DNA from 2 places in the Leuconostoc sp. XM4 genome. Region 2 is predicted to be linked to the other one. Evidence: riboswitches for the same ligand, from Rfam matches in the RefSeq annotation. Region 2 holds a riboswitch; the other holds the start of a gene.

Region 1 (7,951 bases), 210 kb from region 2:
TATGTGGCTTTAAACAATTTCTGCATGGTCGTTTGACCAATATCATATTGTCTAGCCAACTGCTGCAAAGTTAACTTTTCACCGATGTGATTCAGCAAATAGCCATGAATAGCATAAATTTTCTTAATATCTCTTGTTGGAAAATAAGTTTTCGGTAAAATAGCTTCGTGCGCCTCATCTGAATTAAGATATAATAATAATTCCGCTATTTTCAATCGTAAAAATTGCAATTGATTCGTTACTTCAACCGCTTCAAAATCTTTAAAAAACCGTTCAATAAACTCTGTTTTTATCAAGATATAATCTTGGTCGGATAAATAATACTTAGTAATGCTATCAATTAGCTGGTCATTACCAACAAGCCTTATAAAATCGTCACTAACTTTCTGGCGATTGATCAGCAATGTAATGCCTTGATATTGGCCACTAACGCTAGAATAGTGATTATTATCATCAAAACTTTGAGCTATTTTCAAAAAACCCGGTTCCAAAAAAATTGTCTCTTGATTATTTTTGATTAAGTTAACAGATCCATTGTAGGAAAAATCTAAGCGCAACACTTGGTCAGAAAAAGTTATCGCCCCATAATACCTATCGAAAGAATAGTCATGTATCACCAAATCCAAGCCTTGTGTTAACTTTATCGCAATTGGTTGAAGATTTCCCGAATTACTAAATAGATTGGTTTTATTTACTTTATTTATGTGTTTTAAAAAATTTAAATAGTTATTTTTATTCGTCATCAAAGACTATTATACATAATTAATCCCACCATCAACTAAAATAGATTGACCGGTGATATAATTTGATTTTTCATCAGCCAAAAATGACACTAGGTTGGCAACATCAGCTGGTTCTTCACCACGACCCAATGCAATACCATCAATATATTCTTGCTTTGTCTCTCCTAATGGACGGTCGTAAATTTTAGCCATTGCAGCATCAATTTGATCCCACATTGGTGTCAAGACGATACCAGGGCAATAGGCATTTACAGTAATTTTGTCTTTTGCTAGCTCTTTGGCAGCAGCTTGTGTAATACCACGTACCGCAAACTTGGTAGCTGAATAAATACCTAGCAACTCAACGGCTTGGTGCCCAGCAATAGAACAAGCATTAATAATCTTTCCACCTCTGCCTTGTTTCTTAAATTGTTTAGCGGCAGCTTGAATACCATATATTGTTCCGTTGACGTTGATGTTGAAAATCTTAGTAATTTCATCAGGCTTAGCGTCTACAATGGCAGCAATTTGTGCAATCCCTGCATTGTTCACAAAAACATCTAATTGACCAAAGTCGTTCACAACGTCATCAACTAACTTGAACATATCCTCATGACTGGAAATGTCAACGTAGTAACCTTTTGAGTCATTACCAACTTCTTCGGCAACTTTCACCGCATTATCTTTGTTTAAATCAGCGACTGCGACAGTGAAACCATCTGATGCGAGTTGCTTAACAATACCCTCGCCAATTCCTTGTCCACCACCAGTAACAACTGCAACTTTAACCATGTGAATTTCCTCCTTTTTAATTACAACTACATTATAAACTTGTAAGCCTTTACATTCAAGTAGTGAAATAATTTTGTGAATAAATTATTTTATGCTAGTATAGAATAATAATTTCAATCATGCATATACTCGGTTAGCAAAGCTTATTTTTTTCAACAACATGTCTAGCGTTAAAAAAGCAAGTAACATCAAAGTTACTTGCTTTTTCATCTATATATAAGCTAATTGATACAATGCTTGTTGTAATACTAATTGGCCATTTACTAAATGCTCAGATTTTGTGTTTTCCGAAGGAGAATGACTATTGCCTTTAATACTAGGGACAAAAATCATTGTGGTAGGCACATATTTTGCAATAATTTGAGCATCGTGTCCAGCACCAGAAATAAGCGACTGGTATGCTGAATTATGATATTGCGCAGCCAAAGCACTGTTATTTGCCAATTGATCACTTAATTTAATGGCATTCACATCCGTCATAATCGTCAAAATACTATCATTCAATTCCGTCAGCTCTTTAACAGCTGTGAATGCATCATCTAATCTTTTTTGGCTTTTATGTCTTAAATCTAATGAAAAATCAACTTCACTAGGAATAACATTGGCAGCATTTGGTTGAACTCGTATTTGTCCAATTGTGTATCTCAACGCCACAAATTCATCTAAAACCGCATAAAGTTGATGAATCAATGTGACTGCTTTTTTCATTGCATCACATCTCATATTCATTGGCGTTGTCCCTGCGTGATTAGCAACACCGCAACATTTGATCAATAGCTTTTTCTGACCAACAATATCAGTCACTATCCCGATATCTTGTCTTTTTTTCTCTAATATTGGTCCTTGTTCAATATGCAACTCAATAAAAGCGTGGATCAGACCAGTCGCTTTTAATTCAGATGCTAGTTCCTTTAATTGAGTAACAGCATTTTGACGTGCATGATTAAAAGATAAACCTTCATGATCTCTCAGACCGTATACTGTGTCTTCTAACTTGTTCATGAGATACCGTGAACCTGTAAAAGCTGTATTAAAACGTGACCCCTCTTCTTCCGAAAATGAAACAGCAACCAATGGTATTTTGGGATGACCAAATTTTTTCATTAATGTGCCAATTGATATCAAACTTGCTAAAGTCCCATAAACACCATCTAACGGCCCACCATTAATTACAGTGTCCATGTGTGATCCTGATAATATGAATACTTTTTGGCCTAGGTTTTTTTCTGTTGTTGCATAGACATTTCCAATGTTGTCAACAAAAGTGTAAAGACCGTAGTCACTAGCAATCTGCATATACTTTTTTTGCGCTGCCAACCAATTTTCATCATATACACAGCGCGTCACACCATCAAAACTAGTTAAACCAATTTTTTTGAATTCGTTTAGTAAAGATACTATATTTTTCATAAGCGTTCAGTCTCGTTCAGCTTCATATTTCACAAAATTAAAGCAAACTAACGACGCCATCAATAATAATGCGGCAACATAAAAACTAATGCTCATACCTTTCGTAACATCAATTAAGAAGCCAGTCATGATTGGTGCAATAATTGATGCAATCATCCCCAAAAAATTATAAATCCCAAATGTCATTGCCAGCTGCGAATTTTTAGCATTAATCTTAATGGTATACAATAGCAAAGGATCTAATGCCATTTTTCCTGTTACCCCATAGACTAGCAAAGACAGTAACAAGACCATATCATTATTAATCGTTACGCCGACAATCAGTGAAATTGCCGATAAAGGAACTAAAATACATATCAATGTCTTAGTATTTTTCAAATAATCATTTATTCTAGCAAACAATAATGCACTTGGAATGGCGATAAACGGCACAATGGATGCTACCCACCCTACATTTGTTCCTGAAATATGCCGATAATCTATCAAGTATAACGGTAACCAAGTAATCATTACAATCTGCCCATAAATTGAAGCAAAAAGCATCAAGTACGTACATGACAAATTACGTGTAAATAGCGCTTTGATGTCGATTGACTTAATTGCAGTCTTAGAATGATTTGGTTTAGTTGATGCATTAAACGGCTTGTCTCGTATAACCAATATATACAGTAGTCCAACGATTACAGTTGGTACGCTGATAGTGATAAATGGGGTAGACCAATGAAAATGAAGCTGTAACACAAGAATACTGGATAATAATGTGCCAAGAATTTGCCCAAAAGCCTGTCCAGAATTAATTAAAGCTGTTCCAAAAGTTAACTTGTTTTTCGGTAATACTTGCGAGGATAATCCATACGATGCGCCATAGAAGCTTCCTTCACCAATACCCACCATTGCTCTAGTAATTAAGAATAGTCCAATAGTTGTGACTAATCCAGAAAATAAGGTCATCACACCAAAAAATATGAAACCAAGTCCAATAATCCATTTTTTACTAAAGTAGTCTGCTAAGGTAGAAAAAGGCATTTGCACGATGGTATACGTTAAGAAAAACAAGGACGAAATCAAACCCAGTTGGCTATGATTCAAGCCAAATTCTGACTGAATAGCTGGCATAACAGGATTTAATATTGTACGGTCTGCATATATGAATATCCAACCAAAAAAATTTAATAAAATAATAGTGACCCAACTATTATGCCGTTTATTTATTGGGTCTATCGTATTTTCCATGTGACTTCCTTTTTGAATTCATCCTAAGCAGGATTACTTACTCCTGTTAGTGTTGAAGACGGTGAAGCAGATCCATCTAATACCCGGCCAGGTTTTGCTAAATAAGCTTTACGCCCGGCATTGATTGCTAATTTGAATGCTTCAGCCATCAAAGGAATATTTCCAGCAGTTGCCATTGCTGTGTTGGCCATAATGGCATCTGCCCCCATCTCCATAGCTTCAGCAGCTTGACTAGGTTTTCCGATACCCGCATCAATTATAATTGGCAAGTCAATCTCATTAATAAGAATTTGAATCAAATCTTTATTGGACAGGCCCTTGTTGGTTCCAATTGGTGCTCCTAGTGGCATAATTGCTGCCGCTCCCGCATCGGTTAATTGTTTGGCTATGTTTAAGTCGGGCAACATATAAGGCATTACAATAAAGCCTTCTTTGGCCAGAACTTCTGTTGCTTTTAATGTTTCGTAATTATCAGGCATTAAGTATTTTTTATCAGGAATTACTTCTAATTTAATAAAGTCACTACCACTTAATTCACGGGCAATACGGGCAATTCGGATAGTTTCTTCAGCATTTGTGCAGCCTGAAGTATTAGGTAAAATAGTGACATTCTCAGGAATATAGTTTAAAATATTTTCCTTGGCGTCATTGGAACGTCTCAATGCCATTGTTATTATCTGAGCATCAGCATTTTTTACTGCTGAATCAATTAATTCATAGGAATATTTACCGGATCCTAAAATGAATCTTGAAGTGAATGTATGACCACCAATGGTCAAGGTATCAGTATTTTCTTTCATTACTATCAGTTTCTCCTAAATTTATAAAGCCACTTTACCGAGTATTAGCTGTAAAATGACATTTGCTTGATGACCAGCGCACACAAGCACTCTTGGTGCCATCAATCCTTCTACTCCAGCACTAATGTTATCCCCACAGATGTATACATTTTCGCTCTGTTGTCTCGTTTTAATATTATTTGGACTATGAATTCCAGCTAACCCGTTGCCCATAACAAGCGGTTTATTTGGAAAAATTTCACGAGAACTACCTAATAGGACTGCTTTACTATGCGGGTCATCAAATGCTTCACATATGATATCACTATCACCAAATAGAGCTTCAACATTTTGCGACGTGACTCTTTCTTGAATTGTTGAAATTGTAATAAATGGATTGAACTCTAATATATTTTGTTTTAGCGCAATCACCTTTGGTACATTAATTTGACTCAATTTAAATTGCTGTCGATTCAGGTTACTCAACTCAACAGCATCAAAATCAATCAAAGTCAAATGCCCTACTCCTGCACGCGCTAATGCGATGGCAATATTAGAGCCAAGTCCACCGGCACCTGCAATAGTCACATGAGCCTGTGCAAGTTTTTCTGACGTTCCTGGCACATTGCGTTGTTTCATATCTTCATATACTTCTTGAACGCTGTAACCATCAATATTAATTTTGTGCATAAGACTTCCTTTAACCTCCGCCTACAAATGAAATAATTTCAATTTGATCATCATTATGAATAAAAGTATCTACAAAACGTTCACGTTGTAAAATCTTACCGTTGTGTTCAACTACAATGTTTTCTAAAGCAGCATTTTTGTCATTGAGCAGTTGTGCAATTGTCTTTCCAACGTACTGATTCTCTACAGAGCCATTTATCTTAAGCATTACCTAGGACCACCTTTCTCTAGTTTTTAAAGTACTTGGTCAAGTGCTTTAATCGTGTCGGATACTTTGTCCGCTATATTTTCGGCACACATAATTTCGCTAACCATCGCCACACCATTGACTTCAGTATTTTTAAAGTTGTGAATTGTATGTTCCTTGATACCACCAATTGCAATGACTGGTATGGAGACAGTTCGTGTAATCTCCTTTAAAGTTTCGATTGACGTAGGTTTTGTGATTACCTTGGTCTTAGTTGGATAAATAGCGCCAACTCCTAAATAATCTGCCCCCTCTAGTTCGGCCTGTGTGGCTCTCATGACACTTTTAGCAGACACACCCAAAATTTTTTCTGGACCAATTAAACGTCTTGCGACTGATATCGGTAAGTCATTATCGCCAATATGGACACCAGCAGCATCAACTGCTTGACAGATATCTATTCTGTCATCAATAATCAATGGAATTCTGAATCTGTCAGTAATTTCTTTCACTTTCGTTGCCAGTTCAAAATACTTATGCGTGGTAACCTCCTTTTCTCTTAGCTGAACGAGTGTGACACCGTTCTGACATGCTTTTTCAATTCGACCTAAAAACTCTTCATCAGAATAATCGTATCGATTTGTGACTAAATATAGCTTTAGCACCTTAGTTATATTTACATCCATGGGCTCCTTTTCGTAAACCTCCTGATAATATATTTTTGAAATTTTTCAATACACTGAACCTTTTTAAATTTTTCAAATAAAAAAGCTGTTTTTTTGCGCAAATGGGTACGCAAAAAAACAGCTTAATAAAAAATCTATTAATCACATCTTCCTACGCAGATTTTAATCCGATCAGGTTCAATGGGTATTTCTCAGCCCTCGCGGGCACCCCAGACATACATATATAATTTCATAAATACTATAACATTTATTTTTTGTAAACACAAGAAATAATTGCCTAGTAAATCAAAGTAAACAAAAAACGCTACCTCCGGAGAGATAGCGGGTAGGTAGATAGATACTACCCAGTTGGTCTTAACTAATATAACACATTATTGCCAAGCTTGCAATAATTCATTAATTGTCAGCTGCCCAGGAGCACTTCCTTGTGTACCATCAAGTACTGCAAAGGTCATTTCTGACCCATATTCATATCCCTCGATACGGCTACGTTTACCTATCTCTCCCATGCTCATCGTGATTAATGGTTGCGAAATATTGACGTTCTTAGTTGTTTGCAATAGGTAATCAACGTCTTTTTCGGATTCAGGCATGACAGCCAATTTGATAATATCTGCTGAAGTATCAGCCATATCACTGATTAAAGCTGGCAAATTTTTAGGGGTAGATTCAAAATCGTGGTATGACAGTAATACTGGAACATTGGCTTTATTCGCTGCGTCCATAATACTTTGTCGTAGCGGCTCATCTAATGTATATTCAACATCAACAGCTGCAAACGGAAACCCCGAGTGTAAAGCAGTAATCATAAAAGTGGCATACTCGGTTGGGCCCATTTCACCACGGCCACCTTGTGTAACCGTACGATATGTTAACAACACCGGAAAACCACCAATACTATTAAACACCGTACCAGTTAACTCTTTAATAATTTGAACATTTATTTGTGGCCAATTAGCCATGAATTCTTGCTTGGCATTATCAATTTCTGACAACATTTTCGCTTCTGTCATGGCAGAAACGTCTTTTTGCGCCAATTCACTTTGTGCCCCATCCTTAACTTGTTGCCACATAACCGCCTGACTAAAGTCATCTGCGATGTAATCTGCCCGCCATTCAACAATGTCTGGATTTTGTTGTTGTAGTTTTTGAGCGAACGGACTAATTTTGTCCGTAGGTCCTAAAGTTAGGGGGACTGCTATAATCGGTTTATTCGTACTGCTAGGTATGTTTAATAGTTCTCTTAATGTCATAGGACTCTATAGACGATCCAAACCATCTGAGGCTTTAATTGTTGCCTAATTTGGTATTTTCCGTCACTACTTTCAGGTAATTTTTTGAATTGTTCTTCAGAAACAATTGTAAACCGATTTTGTTCTTTTATAAAGCTCTGTAATGCAACAATTTTACTTGGTGCAAACATCACTGACGGCCCCCAAGCATTATCTAAAT
Region 2 (7,951 bases):
AAAGGATATTATGAAGTTGATGACACTACTTTAAGTAATGTTAATCTCATTATCAGTGCTATTGATCTGTCAACACGTGTTTTCAAGGTTCCAGTCATACAGGTAAGTATTTTTTTAACCGAAGCAGATGTTCAAAAAATAAATGAATTTTTAGATAATGAGCAAGTCCGAAATAAATATATTGCTGTAGAGAAAAAGCAACCAATTAATAGTGTTTTAAATCATTTTGATCAATTTATTGATCAGTCAAGTTTTAAAATATGGCAGGTATCGCCTCATCGAAAGGAATTACTACAAGAGTTAACTAATATGCTGATGTCCAATGAACCTACCGAATTAAAACATGAATTTTTGGAACAAATCGATCAACGTGAACAACTGAGCTCAATCGTTTTTAGTGATACTATCGCCGTTCCACATCCTGCTATGCCGATGAGTCGAGTACCCAAAATTGCTATTGGAATTATACCAAATGGTGTCAGATGGTCTGACGAGCATCCAAACATTCAGCTAGTTTTCCTGCTATCACCATCCTATCGGAGCAATAAGGGTTTGACAGAAACGACGCAGGCAATTGTAAAATTTACAGAAAATACTGAAGAACAGGGTCGGTTGGTTGCCTCAAGAAATTTTTCAGAATTTCGGCATAATTTTCTGTTAATGATGAAAGGAGGTAAGTATATATGAAATCAGAAGACATTCAAGTTGTCGCTTTTGAAATTATTTTACACAGTGGAAATGCGCGCACAATGGTTCATAAGGCTTTTGAAGCCATGAGAGAAAAAAACTTTAAGTTATCTAACGAAAATCTAAAATTATCAAATGACGAGTTACTATTAGCTCATAAATCGCAAACAAACTTGTTACAAGAATACGCTGAGGGTAGTCATATTGATATGGAAATTATATTAGTCCATGCACAAGACCACTTAATGACAACGATGACTTTACGTGAGATGGCTATTGAAATGCAGACTCTTTATGAGGAGGTACAAGACATTGAAAAAAGGAATCAAACGAGGGCCAAAAAAGCCACAGGATAAACAGCACGGTTTAGAGGTCGCAATCGAAAAAAATCGTACGGAAATGAGCCTTAAAAGCATGCAGTTTAATCGATTCATGTTAATCCGTTATGCCACGGCATTCTTTCTGTTCGTAAACTTGTATTGGGCCATAATTATGTGGCAGACCCTAGTGGCACTAATACCTGTTGCTTTAATGTTTATCGCTTCGCTAGCAATTATTGAACAAATTAAGTTATTTGGACATCATACGAACCAACTGATTTATTCAAAAGTGTTCTTCAGATCACAGCTTATCGTGAATATCATTTTAATGGTGAGCATCCCAACATCGTTATTTACATTTTTTTACCAATTTATACAAAATACTGGTAGTAACCGCTTAGTGGTACTAATCCTGTTATTACTCAGTAGTAGCATACTTCTCATAGTTAACAAAAGGTTAGGCTTGATTGCAACAAATCACGATAAATATTACGCACGTTTGACAGCCTATCAGTCCGTTCTTAAAAATAATAAGGAGATGAAATAGTTATGGAAAATGGACCTATGTTTAACTTCCTACAAAAAGTGCTTTTGAAACCAATGACCAAAGTTTCCCAATATAGAATTGTGAGAGCTATCATGGCTGCTGGTATGGCTTCAATTCCTTTTACAATTGTGGGATCTATGATATTAGTTTTGAATATATTACCGACAGTATTTCCGTTCTTAAATGATTTTTTCGACGCAACATTCTTTAAGTTTAGCGATTTGTACATGATTGCCAACACAGCAACCATGGGTATCTTAGCCATGTATTTTAGTTTAGCAATTGGTTTTGAATTAACTCGTATTATTCAAACAGAAGATAAACTAAAAGTAGCGCCATTAAATGGTGCCTTCTTATCACTATTTGCATTCTTTATGTGCTTGCCAGAATTGGTTTTAAAAGGCGGAAAAATTGTTCTGCTAAATACTATATCCAAGGACGAGACAGTTATCAACGGATTTAGAATGACTAGCACAATCGACCGTGTTGGAACAAGTGGTATTTTCACAGCGATTATTATGGCTATTTTAGCAGTTTGGTTGTATTCATTCTGTGTGAAACATAACTGGACGATTAAAATGCCGGATGCTGTACCGGAAGGTGTATCAAGATCATTTACGGCATTGATTCCAACTTTCGTTATTGCTTTTGTTGTACTGGGTATTAATGGTTCCTTAGTGTTACTCGGTACTGACATTTTCAAAATGATTGCAATACCATTTAGCTTCGTTACAAGCATGACTAGCACCTGGCTAGGAATTATGGTGATTGAGTTCTTGATTCATGCCTTGTGGATTGTTGGTATTCATGGCGCTAACATTATTTCCGCATTTATTACGCCTATCTTCTTAGCAAATATGGTAGCAAATTCAAATGGGGCTAACATACCGTTTGCTGGAGAATTTAATAATGCCTTTGCTATCTTAGGTGGCTCTGGTGCGACACTTGGATTATGCATATTTATTACTTTACTAGCACGTTCCGAACAACTAAAAGTTTTAGGCCGAGCTTCAATCGTACCATCACTTTTTAATATTAACGAGCCGTTAATATTTGGATTACCAATTGTTTATAATCCTTATCTAGCTATTCCATTTTTCTTGGCACCAATGGCAACAGCTTCCGTTGCTTATGCAGCCATTAACTTCCATATCATTCGGCCAATTGTTATTCAAGCACCATGGCCATCCCCAGCCGGAATCGGTGCATTTATTAGTACCGTTGATTGGAAAGCAGCAGTCTTAGCAATAATCTGTGTTGTAATAGCTTTCATTATTTACTTACCATTTATCAAAATATATGATACTAAGTTGTACAATGATGAGCAGGGGAAAACACAAGTACAGCCTTAATGACGAGGCATCAAAATACTGGTCTGTGTTTAGTAACAGACTGGTATTTTTTATATACTCGACTGGCTGATTTGTGAAAGGTAAATTTCATCAGTAAGGATATCACTTAATGACAAACTTATGTGAAAAATAGAATGAATTACTTACATTTAATAGAAAATTTATGATACAATAATGCTTGTGCTAGGGGCGCCAAAATGGCTGAGAAGAACCCTTCGAACCTGAACTGATTAACATCAGCGTAGGAAAGTGCTACATTTTTTAACGTAGCATTTTTCTCTAGGTGAGAAAAATGTTTTTTTATTGCATAAAATGACTTGTTGAGAGGATTTTTTTGAAAAATGAATAATAATCACTAGGGGCGTCGCAAAGACTGAGATGATGTATATCGGTCCCTTTGAACCTGATCTAGTTAATACTAGCGTAGGAAAGTGACCAATATTTGATAACGACATGTACTGTTGTCAAAAGTGTCCTTTTTTATGTATTTAAGGGCACTTTTTTTATTGGAAAAGGAATTTAATTATGATGACACCAAAACATAATCGAATCATGGATCATGGCCTAGCTGGAATACAGCACGTGTTTGTTTCTAACGTATGGTTAGATCCAATTTATGTTGCCGCTGCCGCAGGGCTCTCACTGAACTTATCAACTAATCTTGTGAACACGATTTTTATTGTTTCAGGATTAGTCACGCTTACACAGGCAACAAAATTAGCGAAGCTGCCTATTGTTCAAGGGCCGTCAGCTGCTTTTGACGCGTTAATGATTAATGCTGGTAAAGCTGGTCAGTTAGCAACGGCGAGTGGTTCAATTTTACTGAGTGCACTCATTGTATTTTTATTGTCCGTTACAGGACTTATCAATAAACTAATCAAATTATTGACACCAGCAATTACCGGAACACTAATATTTTTGGTTGGTATTTCTTTATCTGGATTCACACTATCTGAATTCTTAGGTGGTTATCCAGGTGATAAAGGTTTCTCTTCACCAACAACACTTATTTTGTCTGTTACTACAGCAACTATTGTCATTCTATTGTCGATATTTGGTAAGGGATTTTGGAAGCGTTTTTCCTTTTTAATCGCGCTAATTGTTGGTGATATTCTAGCAGTTTCGTTAGGTGTCGTAGATTACAGCGTATTATCAACAAAATCATGGTTTGGCATGCCTCATTTATTGCCTTATGGATCGCTAAAGTTTAATTGGGTCATGTTTTTGACATTCTTTGTTGCCTATGTGGTTGCAGTGGTAGAGGCTTTAGGTGTCTATCAGGCAGCTGGCGATACTTTAAAAGAAAATATTTCACCAAGGCGCATTCAAAATGGTCTAATTGGCGAATCTGCGGGATCAATGTTTTCATCCTTGTTCGGAGCCTTTCCAACAACTGCTTTTGCGCAGAATGTAGGGATTTTAAACTTAACTGGTAATGTTTCGAGAATACCAGTAATTATTGCAGGAATTTTGTTTGTCGTACTAGGTTTTGTTCCTAAAATTGGTGCGTTTTTGGCAATAACGCCTAGTCCAGTGATTGGGGGCATATTTTTGCCCGCAGCAACAACTTTAATTCTGACTGGATTCAACATTTTGAAAAGAGCGCCTGACAACAATGAAAATAACATGATTATTGGATTGTCTATCATACTAGCGATTGCTCTGCCCAACTATGCAACCGGCTGGTCAGGTGTTACAGGTGAATTATTATCTAATAGCATATTAGTCGGTGCGTTGTCTGCCATCATCTTACAGTTTGCCTTGGTTAACTTACCACGAATGATAAAAAATATAAGAGGATCTCATGATTGAAAAATCTAAAAAAATTCAAAGCGACATTTTAACTTTCATTAATAAATACAAGGATCATCAAACAGAGCGATATGAATCGGACTTCAATCAGCTAGCTATGCGCATTTTTGCTTATCAATTTCAAAACAATTTACCATATAAAAAATTTGCCCAATTACGACATAAAAACCTCTTGACCGTAAAAAACTGGCGCGAGGTTCCGCTAATTCCGATTCAAGCGTACAAAGAATTAATTCTGTCAACCGAAGATATTAATCAAGCTGCGGATGTTTTTTATTCGAGTGGCACAACAAATATTAATCATAGAAGCAAACATTATATCTCGAATTTAAATATTTGGGAAGAATCTATGCGGGCAGGATTCAAGAAAAACGTTTTGCCTAATACGGATAAAATTAGAATACTTTCTTTGTTTCCGGGTATGGCAGATAACCCTAACTCTTCTTTATCTCGCTATATATCAACCGCTATACGAGAATTTGGTACTGAAAATAGCCATATCTTTTTTGAAAATAACCAACTAAACTATTCGGAACTAATCGTTGCTCTTCAAGAAGCAGAAAAAAATCATGAGTCCATATTACTTTTGGGTGCTTCGTTTTCTTATGTTCATCTATTGGCATACTTACAGCAACATCATCAATCCTTTAATCTGGCAAAAGAAAGCATTATTTTTGATACTGGTGGATTTAAGGGCAAGTCAAAAGAAGTGAGTATGACTGACTTATATGCTGATTTGGAGAGCACATTTAAGGTGACACGCGAACAAATTATAAATATGTACGGCATGACAGAGATTAGTTCTCAATGTTACGATCGAAATTTAATGGATCATTCAGAAAATAAAACAGTTTATTTTGATAAAATAGCACCTGCTTGGGTAAAAACTCAGGTCTTGGATACTGAAACGTTACAGCCTGTTGCACAGGGTCAACGTGGCCTATTGGCATACTATGACTTAGCTAATTGGGATTCCTGCGTATCAATTCTAACTGAAGACATTGTTATCAAAAACAATCATGGATTCACAATCATTGGTAGAGCAAAAGGATCGGTGGCTAAGGGTTGTTCCATCACCGCTGATGAGCTTTTACAACTGCAATAAAGGTGTCAATAATGTCTAATAAAGAAATGACAAAAATTAATATTTTTTACACGCCAGACAGCATTATCCTTGGTGATTTAACCGAAAAGGTAGTTGAAAATGAAACACATCATCTTGTATTGTGTTATCCCAAAATAACCGAACAAGAAATAAAAGAGATTACAAAAATAATAACGCATAACCGTAATCATTATTTAAAGCATCTTACAGTGAATGAAATTATTGATATTATTGCTCGGGCAGCAGAAAAATGGACTAACCCATCGTATCATCTTCGGAAAATAGCAGAAAAAGCAGTCCCCGCGGTAACTGGTTATGACGCTGATCAATTTAGTTTAGAGCTCAAAAACTTTATTCGCTTATTTCGAAAGAAAGAATTAAAACGATTTGTGAATACCGAACTTGGACAATCAGGTGCAATGTTGGATGATTTTCAACCAAACCTTTCCGGTGGATTTTCAAAATTTTACGGGCCAGATTTAATATTCCAAATATTTTCCGGCAACGTGCCAGGCATACAACTGTGGACACTCATCATGGGACTACTTGTAAAATCGCCAACACTGGGGAAAACATCTTTTGCAGAGCCTATTATGCCAGCTTTGTTTGTTCAGACGTTAGCTGAAATTGATCCAAAATTGGCAAATACGATTACCATTCTACCATGGCATAGTGGTGAAAAATTCGAGGCGCACTGTCTTAATTTGGCCGATACTATTGTTGTGTGTGGTGGTAAAGAAGCGGTTGCATCTGTAAAAAGCAAAACACCATTAAATAAGAAGATTTTAAGTTATGGATACAAAATCGGTTTGGCAATAGTTGGTAGGGAGACGTTGACACCAGAGTATTATGCTCAAGTCATTAAAGACTTAGCTGAGGACATTGCCACCTATGATCAGCAAAGCTGTCTAGCTCCGCAGTCAATTTTCATTGAAAGAGGCGGGGCAATAACGCCTCAAGAGTTTGCGAGTATCCTGTCCAATGAGTTAAATAACTATCAAATCAAATATCCTCGTGCACCGATACACGAATCAGATAAAATCGCTATTGAAAAAATGCGGCAAGAAGCTGAGATAACGTCTATAAAAAACGGAGCAACCTCAGTATTTCGAAGTGACAATAGTACCGCATGGACTATTATTTTACATAATAATATCGGATTTAGCGCCTCGCCTTTGAATCGTTCAATTCATATTTTTGTTGTTAATGATTTGACTGATTTACCACCTGTACTCATACCGCATCAGCAATATTTACAGTCAGCAGGAATTGCGATTTCTCCGAATCGTTTGTTCTCGTTGGCAGATATGTTAGGGAAAGTGGGTGTTAATCGAATGAGTGCGCTGGGAAAGATGAATCACGTTTCCAGTGGCTGGCACCATGATGGACGCTTTAACTTATTGGATTTAGTTCGTGTTACAGACATTGAGCAGAGCTTAGAATTCTCTAGTGAGAAGTTTGATCCGGATGTGGAGTGAGGAGAATAAAAAATGCTATTAAAAAATAAAGTTGCACTGGTGACGGGAGCCAGTCGAGGAATTGGGGCAGCCATTGCCAAAGAGTATGCCAAACAAGGTGCCTTTGTCATTATCAATTACCTGGAAAATACTAAAAAGGCCGATGAAGTTGTTGCAGAAATTATTTCAGATGGTGGTCAAGCAATTGCCATAGCATGTGACGTACGTGATGAAAAACAAGTGAAAAACATGCTATACGATATTTTTGAAAATTTTGGTACGATCGATATCATTGTAAACAATGCATTAAGTCAATATCAATTTGATCCTAAGCATCGAAAAATGTTAGACCAACTGAAATGGAGTGACTACCAAAATCAAATCGACGGTAGTTTGAAAGCAGTTTTAAATGTTACTCAAGGTGCTTTATCAAGATTAAAAACAAATAACAGCAGTCGCATCATTAATATAACCAGTAATTTGATAAGGTCTCCAGCAATCCCTTATCATGATTACATTGTCGGAAAATCTGCTGTTCTTGGGTTGACACGTACAATGGCTAGTGAGTTAGGTGCTTTTGGTATCCGAGTAAATGCTATCGCACCAGGATTGACGTACCCAACAGCTTCTAGTAAGTACACGCATCGTGATATTCGGGAAGCACTTATTGC

Evidence for each region. Region 2 has a riboswitch for thiamine pyrophosphate ahead of RHP64_RS04610 (solute carrier family 23 protein). Riboswitches for the same ligand answer to the same signal wherever they lie in the genome.
Region 1: it holds a riboswitch for thiamine pyrophosphate, as region 2 does, so the genes downstream of both, thiE (thiamine phosphate synthase) here and RHP64_RS04610 (solute carrier family 23 protein) in region 2, are expected to answer to the same signal.

The regions. Positions count from the first base shown of each region.
Region 1 is NZ_CP134507.1:1,132,356-1,140,306, forward strand. Features, by position in the region: gene RHP64_RS05735 (helix-turn-helix domain-containing protein) at 1-743, opposite strand, end outside; gene RHP64_RS05740 (acetoin reductase) at 753-1,514, opposite strand; gene RHP64_RS05745 (Zn-dependent hydrolase) at 1,725-2,924, opposite strand; gene RHP64_RS05750 (MFS transporter) at 2,931-4,157, opposite strand; gene RHP64_RS05755 (thiazole synthase) at 4,181-4,957, opposite strand; gene thiF (sulfur carrier protein ThiS adenylyltransferase ThiF) at 4,979-5,626, opposite strand; gene thiS (sulfur carrier protein ThiS) at 5,637-5,834, opposite strand; gene thiE (thiamine phosphate synthase) at 5,861-6,499, opposite strand; TPP riboswitch at 6,631-6,721, opposite strand; gene RHP64_RS05775 (type I 3-dehydroquinate dehydratase) at 6,871-7,752, opposite strand; gene RHP64_RS05780 (type 2 periplasmic-binding domain-containing protein) at 7,749-7,951, opposite strand, start outside.
Region 2 is NZ_CP134507.1:919,879-927,829, forward strand. Features, by position in the region: gene RHP64_RS04590 (BglG family transcription antiterminator) at 1-687, shown strand, start outside; gene RHP64_RS04595 (PTS cellobiose transporter subunit IIA) at 684-1,043, shown strand; gene RHP64_RS04600 (hypothetical protein) at 1,000-1,554, shown strand; gene celB (PTS cellobiose transporter subunit IIC) at 1,572-2,906, shown strand; TPP riboswitch at 3,082-3,171, shown strand; TPP riboswitch at 3,254-3,353, shown strand; gene RHP64_RS04610 (solute carrier family 23 protein) at 3,432-4,718, shown strand; gene RHP64_RS04615 (LuxE/PaaK family acyltransferase) at 4,711-5,823, shown strand; gene RHP64_RS04620 (acyl-CoA reductase) at 5,835-7,301, shown strand; gene RHP64_RS04625 (SDR family oxidoreductase) at 7,314-7,951, shown strand, end outside.